DNA from 3 places in the Dactylosporangium sp. CA-092794 genome. Region 2 is predicted to be linked to each of the others. Evidence: riboswitches for the same ligand, from Rfam matches in the RefSeq annotation. Region 2 holds a riboswitch; each other region holds the start of a gene.
What was found. A riboswitch is a leader RNA that binds a small molecule or an ion and turns the genes downstream of it on or off. The one in region 2 is predicted to bind S-adenosylmethionine.

Region 1: another riboswitch for S-adenosylmethionine. It lies ahead of thrC (threonine synthase); the one in region 2 lies ahead of ACQPXD_RS02825 (aminotransferase class V-fold PLP-dependent enzyme).
Region 3: another riboswitch for S-adenosylmethionine. It lies ahead of ACQPXD_RS34615 (thioredoxin family protein); the one in region 2 lies ahead of ACQPXD_RS02825 (aminotransferase class V-fold PLP-dependent enzyme).

Annotation. Positions count from the first base shown of each region.
Region 1 is NZ_CP192044.1:535,476-537,734, forward strand. It holds gene ACQPXD_RS02275 (glucosyl-3-phosphoglycerate synthase) at 1-483, opposite strand, end outside; SAM riboswitch class I at 642-776, shown strand; gene thrC (threonine synthase) at 792-2,060, shown strand.
Region 2 is NZ_CP192044.1:672,331-674,589, forward strand. It holds gene ACQPXD_RS02825 (aminotransferase class V-fold PLP-dependent enzyme) at 1-733, opposite strand, end outside; SAM riboswitch class IV at 758-875, opposite strand; gene ACQPXD_RS02830 (PrsW family intramembrane metalloprotease) at 1,205-2,259, shown strand, end outside.
Region 3 is NZ_CP192044.1:8,098,478-8,100,736, forward strand. It holds gene ACQPXD_RS34610 (ABC transporter substrate-binding protein) at 1-179, opposite strand, end outside; gene ACQPXD_RS34615 (thioredoxin family protein) at 214-843, opposite strand; SAM riboswitch class IV at 1,060-1,148, opposite strand; gene ACQPXD_RS34620 (NAD(P)-dependent alcohol dehydrogenase) at 1,555-2,259, shown strand, end outside.

The DNA of each region.
Region 1 (2,259 bases), 140 kb from region 2:
CCCGGCCAGCTCCGGGAAGTGCGCGTTGAGCAGGGGCCGGGCGGCCAGCTCCGTGACCCGGCCGCCGCCGGCCGCGGAGACGTCCAGCAGCGGGCGGTCGTAGAAGGCCTTCACCATCAGCGTCGCCGGGTCGGCCAGCAGCGGGCCCAGCAGGCCCGTCACGAAGTGGGGGCGGAAGTCGGTGAGGTCGGCGTCGACGTACACCAAAATGTCGCCCTTGGTGACGGCGAGCGCCTTCCACAGCACCTCGCCCTTGCCCGGCCGGGAGCCGGTCGCCGGCAGGATGTTGTCGCGGTGGTGGACGGTCGCGCCGGCCGCCGCGGCCACCTCGGCGGTGCGGTCCACCGAGCCCGAGTCGACCACCACCAGCTCGTCGACGATCGGGCCGAGCATGCGCACGCCGGTTACGATCTCGCCGACCGTCGGCTCCTCGTCCAGCGCGGGCAGGACCACGCTCACTCGGGTCTCACCCTTCGCGGCCAGGACTTCCTCCGCCGGCCAGTCGCGCCAGCTCGAGGTGTGCCGGGAGAACCACTCGGCCGCGATCGGGTGCATGAATGAAACGCTAGCCCTGTCCACCTCGTGAGATGACTCATACCCAGAGGCCGGTGGCGCCCCTTACACTCGGCTTATAACTGAATACCTCATCCAGAGGGGCAGAGGGATACGGCCCGATGAAGCCCCGGCAACCCCTGCGGTGGCTCGATGTTGAGGCTCTCCGCGGTAGGTGCCAAATCCGTCCCGGCGCGCGCCCGTGCGCTTGGGAAAGATGAGAGGAAAGGCCTCCCGTCATGACCTCGACGCTCAGCGTCTTCACCGACTCCCCGGCCCGCAACCTGGTCTGCCGCGGCTGTGGAGCGACGTTCCCGCTCGCCGCGCAGCACGCCTGTTACGAGTGTTTCGGCCCCCTCGAGGTGGGCTACGACCCGGCGGCGCTGGCCAAGGTGACCCGGGAGCAGATCGAGGCCGGCCCCAAGAACATCTGGCGGTATGCGCCGCTGCTGCCGGTCGGCGTCGACCCGGAGTCCCGGGTCACGCTCGACCCCGGCCTCACGCCGCTGGTCAAGGCCGACGGGCTGGCCGCGGAGCTGGGCTTCACCGCACCGCTGTGGGTGAAGGACGACTCGGCCAACCCGACCCACTCGTTCAAGGACCGGGTCGTGTCGGTCGCGCTGACCGCGGCCAAGGCGCTGGGCTTCACGCGGTATTCCTGCGCCTCCACCGGCAACCTCGCCAACTCCGTCGCCGCGCACGCGGCCCGGGCGGGCGTCCCCTCGACCGTGTTCATCCCGGCCGACCTGGAGCCCGGCAAGATCGTCATGACCGCGGTGTACGGCGGCGAGGTCGTCGCCATCGAGGGCTCCTACGACGAGGTCAACCGGCTCTGCTCGGAGCTCACCGAGACCGACGAGTTCGAGCACACCGCGTTCGTCAACGTCAACGTCCGGCCGTTCTACGCCGAGGGCTCCAAGACGCTCGGCTACGAGGTGGCCGAGCAGCTCGGCTGGCGGCTCCCGGCGCAGGTGGTCATCCCGATGGCCAGCGGCGAGCTGCTGACGAAGATCGACAAGGCGTTCGCCGAGCTGGTCGAGATCGGCCTGGTGCCCAACACGCCCTGGAAGGTCTTCGGCGCGCAGTCGGCCGGCTGCAACCCGATCGCCAAGGCCCTGCACGACGGCGCCGACGAGATCATCCCGGTCAAGCCGACCGGCATCGCCAAGTCGCTCAACATCGGCGACCCGGCGGCCGGGCTCTACGCGCTCGAGTCGGTGCGCCGCTCCGGTGGCTGGATGGAGTACGCCGACGACGACGAGATCCGCGCCGGCATCCAGCTGCTGGCCCGCACCACCGGCGTGTTCGCCGAGACGGCCGGCGGGGTGACCGCGGCGGTGCTCAAGAAGCTCGTCGAGTCCGGCCGGCTCGACCCGAGCGCGGAGACGGTGGTGTTCAACACCGGCGACGGGCTCAAGACCCTCGATGCGGTGGCGGAGCTGGTGGGCCCCACCCATCGGGTGAAGCCGTCGCTGAAGTCGGCCCGGGAGGCCGGCCTGCTCGGATGATTTTTTCGGCTCCCACCGTTACGGTGGGTTCACAATCTGAGAGCGCTTTCTCGCTCGGATGAGGGGCGGGTCGTCCGATCGGCGGATGTGATCTATACGGTGCGTAATTGGTGGCGCGCCGAGCGTCCGTTTGAGGACTTGACGCCTTAAGACCCGAGCGCCAGGATGCTCGGTGCGGGAGGACGTGTCGCCGCGAGGC
Region 2 (2,259 bases):
CGTCGTCGGCCACGTGTGCGCTCGCCCCGCCGCCGGCCAGATACGGCTCGGCGGCGTCGAGCCAGTCGGCCCGCCCGGCCAGCACCCCGGCCCCGAACGGCGCGTAGAGCTTGTGCCCGGAGAACGCCACGTAGTCGGCGCCGAGCCCGGCCAGGCTCGCCGGGGCGTGCGGGGCCAGCTGCGCCGCGTCGACCGCGATCCGGGCGCCGAAGCGGTGCGCGACCTCGGTCAGCCGGGCCACCGGCCACACCTCGCCGGTCACGTTGCTCGCCGCCGTGACGCTGACCAGGACATTGCCGGTTTGGCGGCGGTACAACGAAATCTCCAGCGCCTCGATGGCCTCTTCGGGCGACCTCGGCGCGGCGAGGCGGACGGTGTTGCTCCAGGGCAACAGGTTGGCGTGGTGCTCGGTGTCGAACGTGATGACCGTGGTGTCCTCGGGCAAGGCCCGCGCGAGCAGGTTGAACGCGTCGGTGGTGTTGCGCGTGAAGATCACGGTGTCGTCCGGGCCGCGGCCGAGGAGGTCCGCGACCGTCTCCCTGGCCTGCTCGTACTCGCGGGTGCAGCGCTCCGACAGCGCACCCGCGCCCCGGTGGACGCTGCCGTAGTAGGGCAGCAGGTCGGCGACGGCGTCGGCGACCACCCGCAGGCAGGGCGCGGTGGCGGCGATGTCGAGGTTGGCGAAGTCGACGGACCGGCCGTCGCGCAGCTTGATCTCACCGGGGGACAGGATCTCGGACACGGGACAGAGTCCTCTCGCTCGCGCTTGCCCGGGCACACCACGTGCCGGGCCGGGTCATCACCCGGGGCACCCCGCCGCGAACGCGAGGGTTGCCGGCCAGCAAGCCGGGGCTTGTGCGCTGGCACTCATGACCTGAGCTGACGGTACCGCGGATACAGTGACGGCATGAGCGAACTCCCGCCGAGTGGGACGCCCGCCACACCGCCGGAGCCCAGCCCCTGGGCGTCGCCGTCCGGTCCGCCCGCGCCTTCGGGCTTTCCGGCTCCTTCGGGTTCTCCGGCGCCTTCCGGCTTTCCGGCTGCTGCTTCGGGTTCCCCGGCGCCTTCGGCCGGGCCGGAGCGGAGCCCGTGGGCGGCTCCGGCCGCTCCCGCGTTTCCGGGCGGGGGTCCCTCGGCGCCGGCCGCAGGGCCCGGAGCGCCCTCGGCGTGGCCGCCCGTGCTGCCGGGCGTCGGAGTGCCGAACGTGACCGAGGCGGCGGAGCCGGACACGGGGCAGCAGCAGTACCCGACCGCGGCGCTCGCCCTGGCCGCCGCCCCGCCCGCCAAGCGCTCGGACCGGCGGCGGCTGTGGACGCTCATCGGCGTCATGGGGTTCATCGCCCTCTGCGGCGTGGCCGTGCTGACGTTCTTCGGCTTCAGCGGCGGCTGGACCGCCCTGGCCGTCGGTGTCGGCGCGGCCGTCATCCCGGTGCCGGTGCTGGTCTCCTGCTTCCTCTGGCTGGATCGGTACGAGCCGGAGCCGGTGAAGTACCTCGTCTTCGTCTTCGGCTGGGGCGCCTGCGTGGCGACCGGGGTGGCGCTCGTGGTGAACACGGCCGGCAGCTACTTCGCGGAGAAAGCCGGCCTGTCCGACGCGCTCGTGGCGGTGCTGGTCGCGCCGCTGATCGAGGAGAGCATGAAGGCGCTCGGCCCGGTGCTGCTGTTCTGGCGCCGGCCGCGGGCGTACTCCGGCATCATCGACGGCATCGTCTACTGTGGATTGTCGGCGACCGGGTTCGCGATGGTGGAGAACATCCTGTACCTCGGATTCAAGGGCTATGGCGACACCGCCGACCAGTCCGGGCCGGTGCGGGGCGCCGCGGCGCTGGTCGCCATCTTCATCGTGCGGATCCTGATGACCGGCTTCGCCCACCCGCTGTTCACCTCGATGACCGGCATCGGGCTCGGCGTCGCGTCGCGCTCGTCCGGCCGGGCGGTGCGGTTCGTCGCCCCGGTGGCCGGCCTGCTGACCGCCATGGTGCTGCACGGCTCGTGGAACCTCATGTCGGTCACCGCCTCGACCAGTGCGTGGGTGCTGCTGTACGGCTACTTCGCGGTGATGATGCCGATCTTCCTGTGCATGGTCGGCTTCGCCCTCTGGCTGCGCTCCAACGAGGGCCGGCTCACCGAGCGGGTGCTGGGGGAGTACGCGCGCGCCGGCTGGTTCGCCCCGCCCGAGGTCGCCGCCCTGGGCACGCTCGGCCGGCGGCTGTCGGCGCGGCGCTGGGCCCGCCGGGTGGCCGGCGACGCCGGCGCCAA
Region 3 (2,259 bases), 5.6 Mb from region 2:
AGGCAGGAACCGTCGCCGTTGACCGCGAAAGTGAGGGTACCGCCGCTGACGGGCGTCCCGGCATCGGACGATCCGCCGGCGGCCGTTGCGGTGCAGGCCGACAGCGTCGCCAGCATCGGGACGGCCAGGGCCAGGGCTGCGGCGGTACCGCGGCGTGATGAAGTGCGGGGGGTGGGCATGAGGGGTGTCACTCCTTGCGAGTGTCCAGGGACGTCAGGGGGTGGTCGCCGGGCCGGCCGGTTCAAAGGTTCGGATGGTGCAGAGCACACCGAGTGCCTCGACCAAGCTGGATCGTTCGAGCTCGAGAAGGTCGCGGCGCAGGCGCAGCTCGACCAGTTCGGCCTTCACCTCGTCGGTCATGCCGACCGGAAAGGTCGCCCGATCCAGCTCCGGATGCGCCTCGAAGAACGACGTCAGGTATTCCTCGCATCGCTCCCGGATCACCGGCGTCCGCTCGACGATGACGCCCAGCTCCTTTTCCTCCCCGGTGCTGAACACGTAGGTGGGTATGTGGCTGCGTCCCTCGAACGGGTAGGCGTCCGCGACGTCGCGGGTGGTGTCGTCGCGGACAAGCACATGCAGCCGGATTTTGCCGGTCTCGTCCGCGATCCGGGCCAGGATCGGCAGGTTGGCCGCGACGTCGGGGCACCAGTCCTCGACGATCGCCAGCACGTCGATCGGCTCGTCGATTCGGTCCAGCACGACGCGGTCGCGGTCGTCGAGCTCGGTCGCCGCGTAGTTCTCCCGGAACGTGGCGGTGAACGTGCTGGACCTGGCGACAAATTGATCGAAGGTGATGGCTTGCGTGAAGGCTCGGGCGCGCCGGCCTGGTGAAATGGACATTTTGCGGTCCCTTCGGGTCCGTTAGTGTGCGGTGCGATCGCCCGGATGCGTCGAGTGCGGAGAAGCCGGAGCGGCTACTCCCGCAGCGGGTCGGCGAATGCGGCATGCAGCCGATGCAGGCCACGGTCCGCCGGACGCCGGAGGATCGGCGGACGGACCGTGACGGATGCGCTGTGGTTGGTCTTTGTACTCCCTCGGCCGAGGCCCAAGGTCAGGGCCGCGCGCTTACCGCCGGTCGTTGTGTGGTCGTGTCATCGCCCGGGGCCCGGCCAACAAGCCGGGGCTGAACGCTGGCGCTCGCAACACGGCCTGTCCGAGTCGGCCGCAAGGACCGACAGCCGCAACGATAGGGGCCCGCCGGGCAAATGTCTATCAAGCCCATAGGATTAACAACAGTCGTGCGGATCACAGGTCCAGCGGCCCCGGCCGGCCCGGCACGGCGTTCCCGAAGCCGCAGACGCAAGGTTGGCCAACCTCAGCCCGCTGGCGTTAGTTCCACAATGGACGGCTAGGCGCAGCGCACCCGCGCCGCCCCGGCTCCGGCGCGCCCCGGGCGGGCCGTCCCGCCACTGGACAACCGGGGTGGCACCCCATATCGTGTGCACGATAACCGGTGGCTTCCCCCATTTAGCCGGAGAGAGGATGCACGGGCCAATGCGCGCAGTTCAGTTCGACCGGTTCGGTCCCCCAGAAGTGCTGCACGTCAGAGAGGTGCCCGCGCCGACGGCGGGCGAGGGTGAAGTGCTCGTCGACGTCCACGCGGTGGGTGTGGGTGGTGGGGAAACCATGTTCCGTTCCGGCGCGCTGCGGCGCGTCCTGCCCTACCGCTTCCCGCAGGGCGTGGGCAACGATTTCGCCGGGCGCGTCGCGTCCGGCGGTGCAGACGGCCTGCGTGCGGGCGACGCGGTGTACGGCCTCATGCCGTACCGCACGTTCGGTAGCCTCGCCGATCGCATCGCCGTCCCCGCCGGCAAACTCGCCGCCGCCCCGCGCGACGTCGACCTCATCCACGCCGCGGCCCTGCCGTCGTCGGGCACCACCGCGGTCACCGCCCTGGTGGACAAGGCGGCGCTGCGCGCCGGCGAACGGCTGCTCGTCCGCGGTGCCGCCGGTGGTGTCGGCAGCATCGTCGTACAACTCGGCAAAGCCCTCGGCGCCCACGTCACGGCGCTCGTCAGCGCCCGCAACCTCGCGTGGATCCGCGAACTGGGCGCCGACGCCGCCTTCGACTACCGCGCCATCGCTCCCGGCGATCTGGGCAAGTTCGACGTCGTCGTCGACATCGTCGGCACCGACCTGGGCGCCTACCGGTCCCTGCTCACCCGGCGCGGACGCATGGTCCTGCTGGCCATGGACCCGAACCGGATCATCGCGTCGGCCGCTTACACAGTCTGGGCGAGCGCCACAGCACCCAAG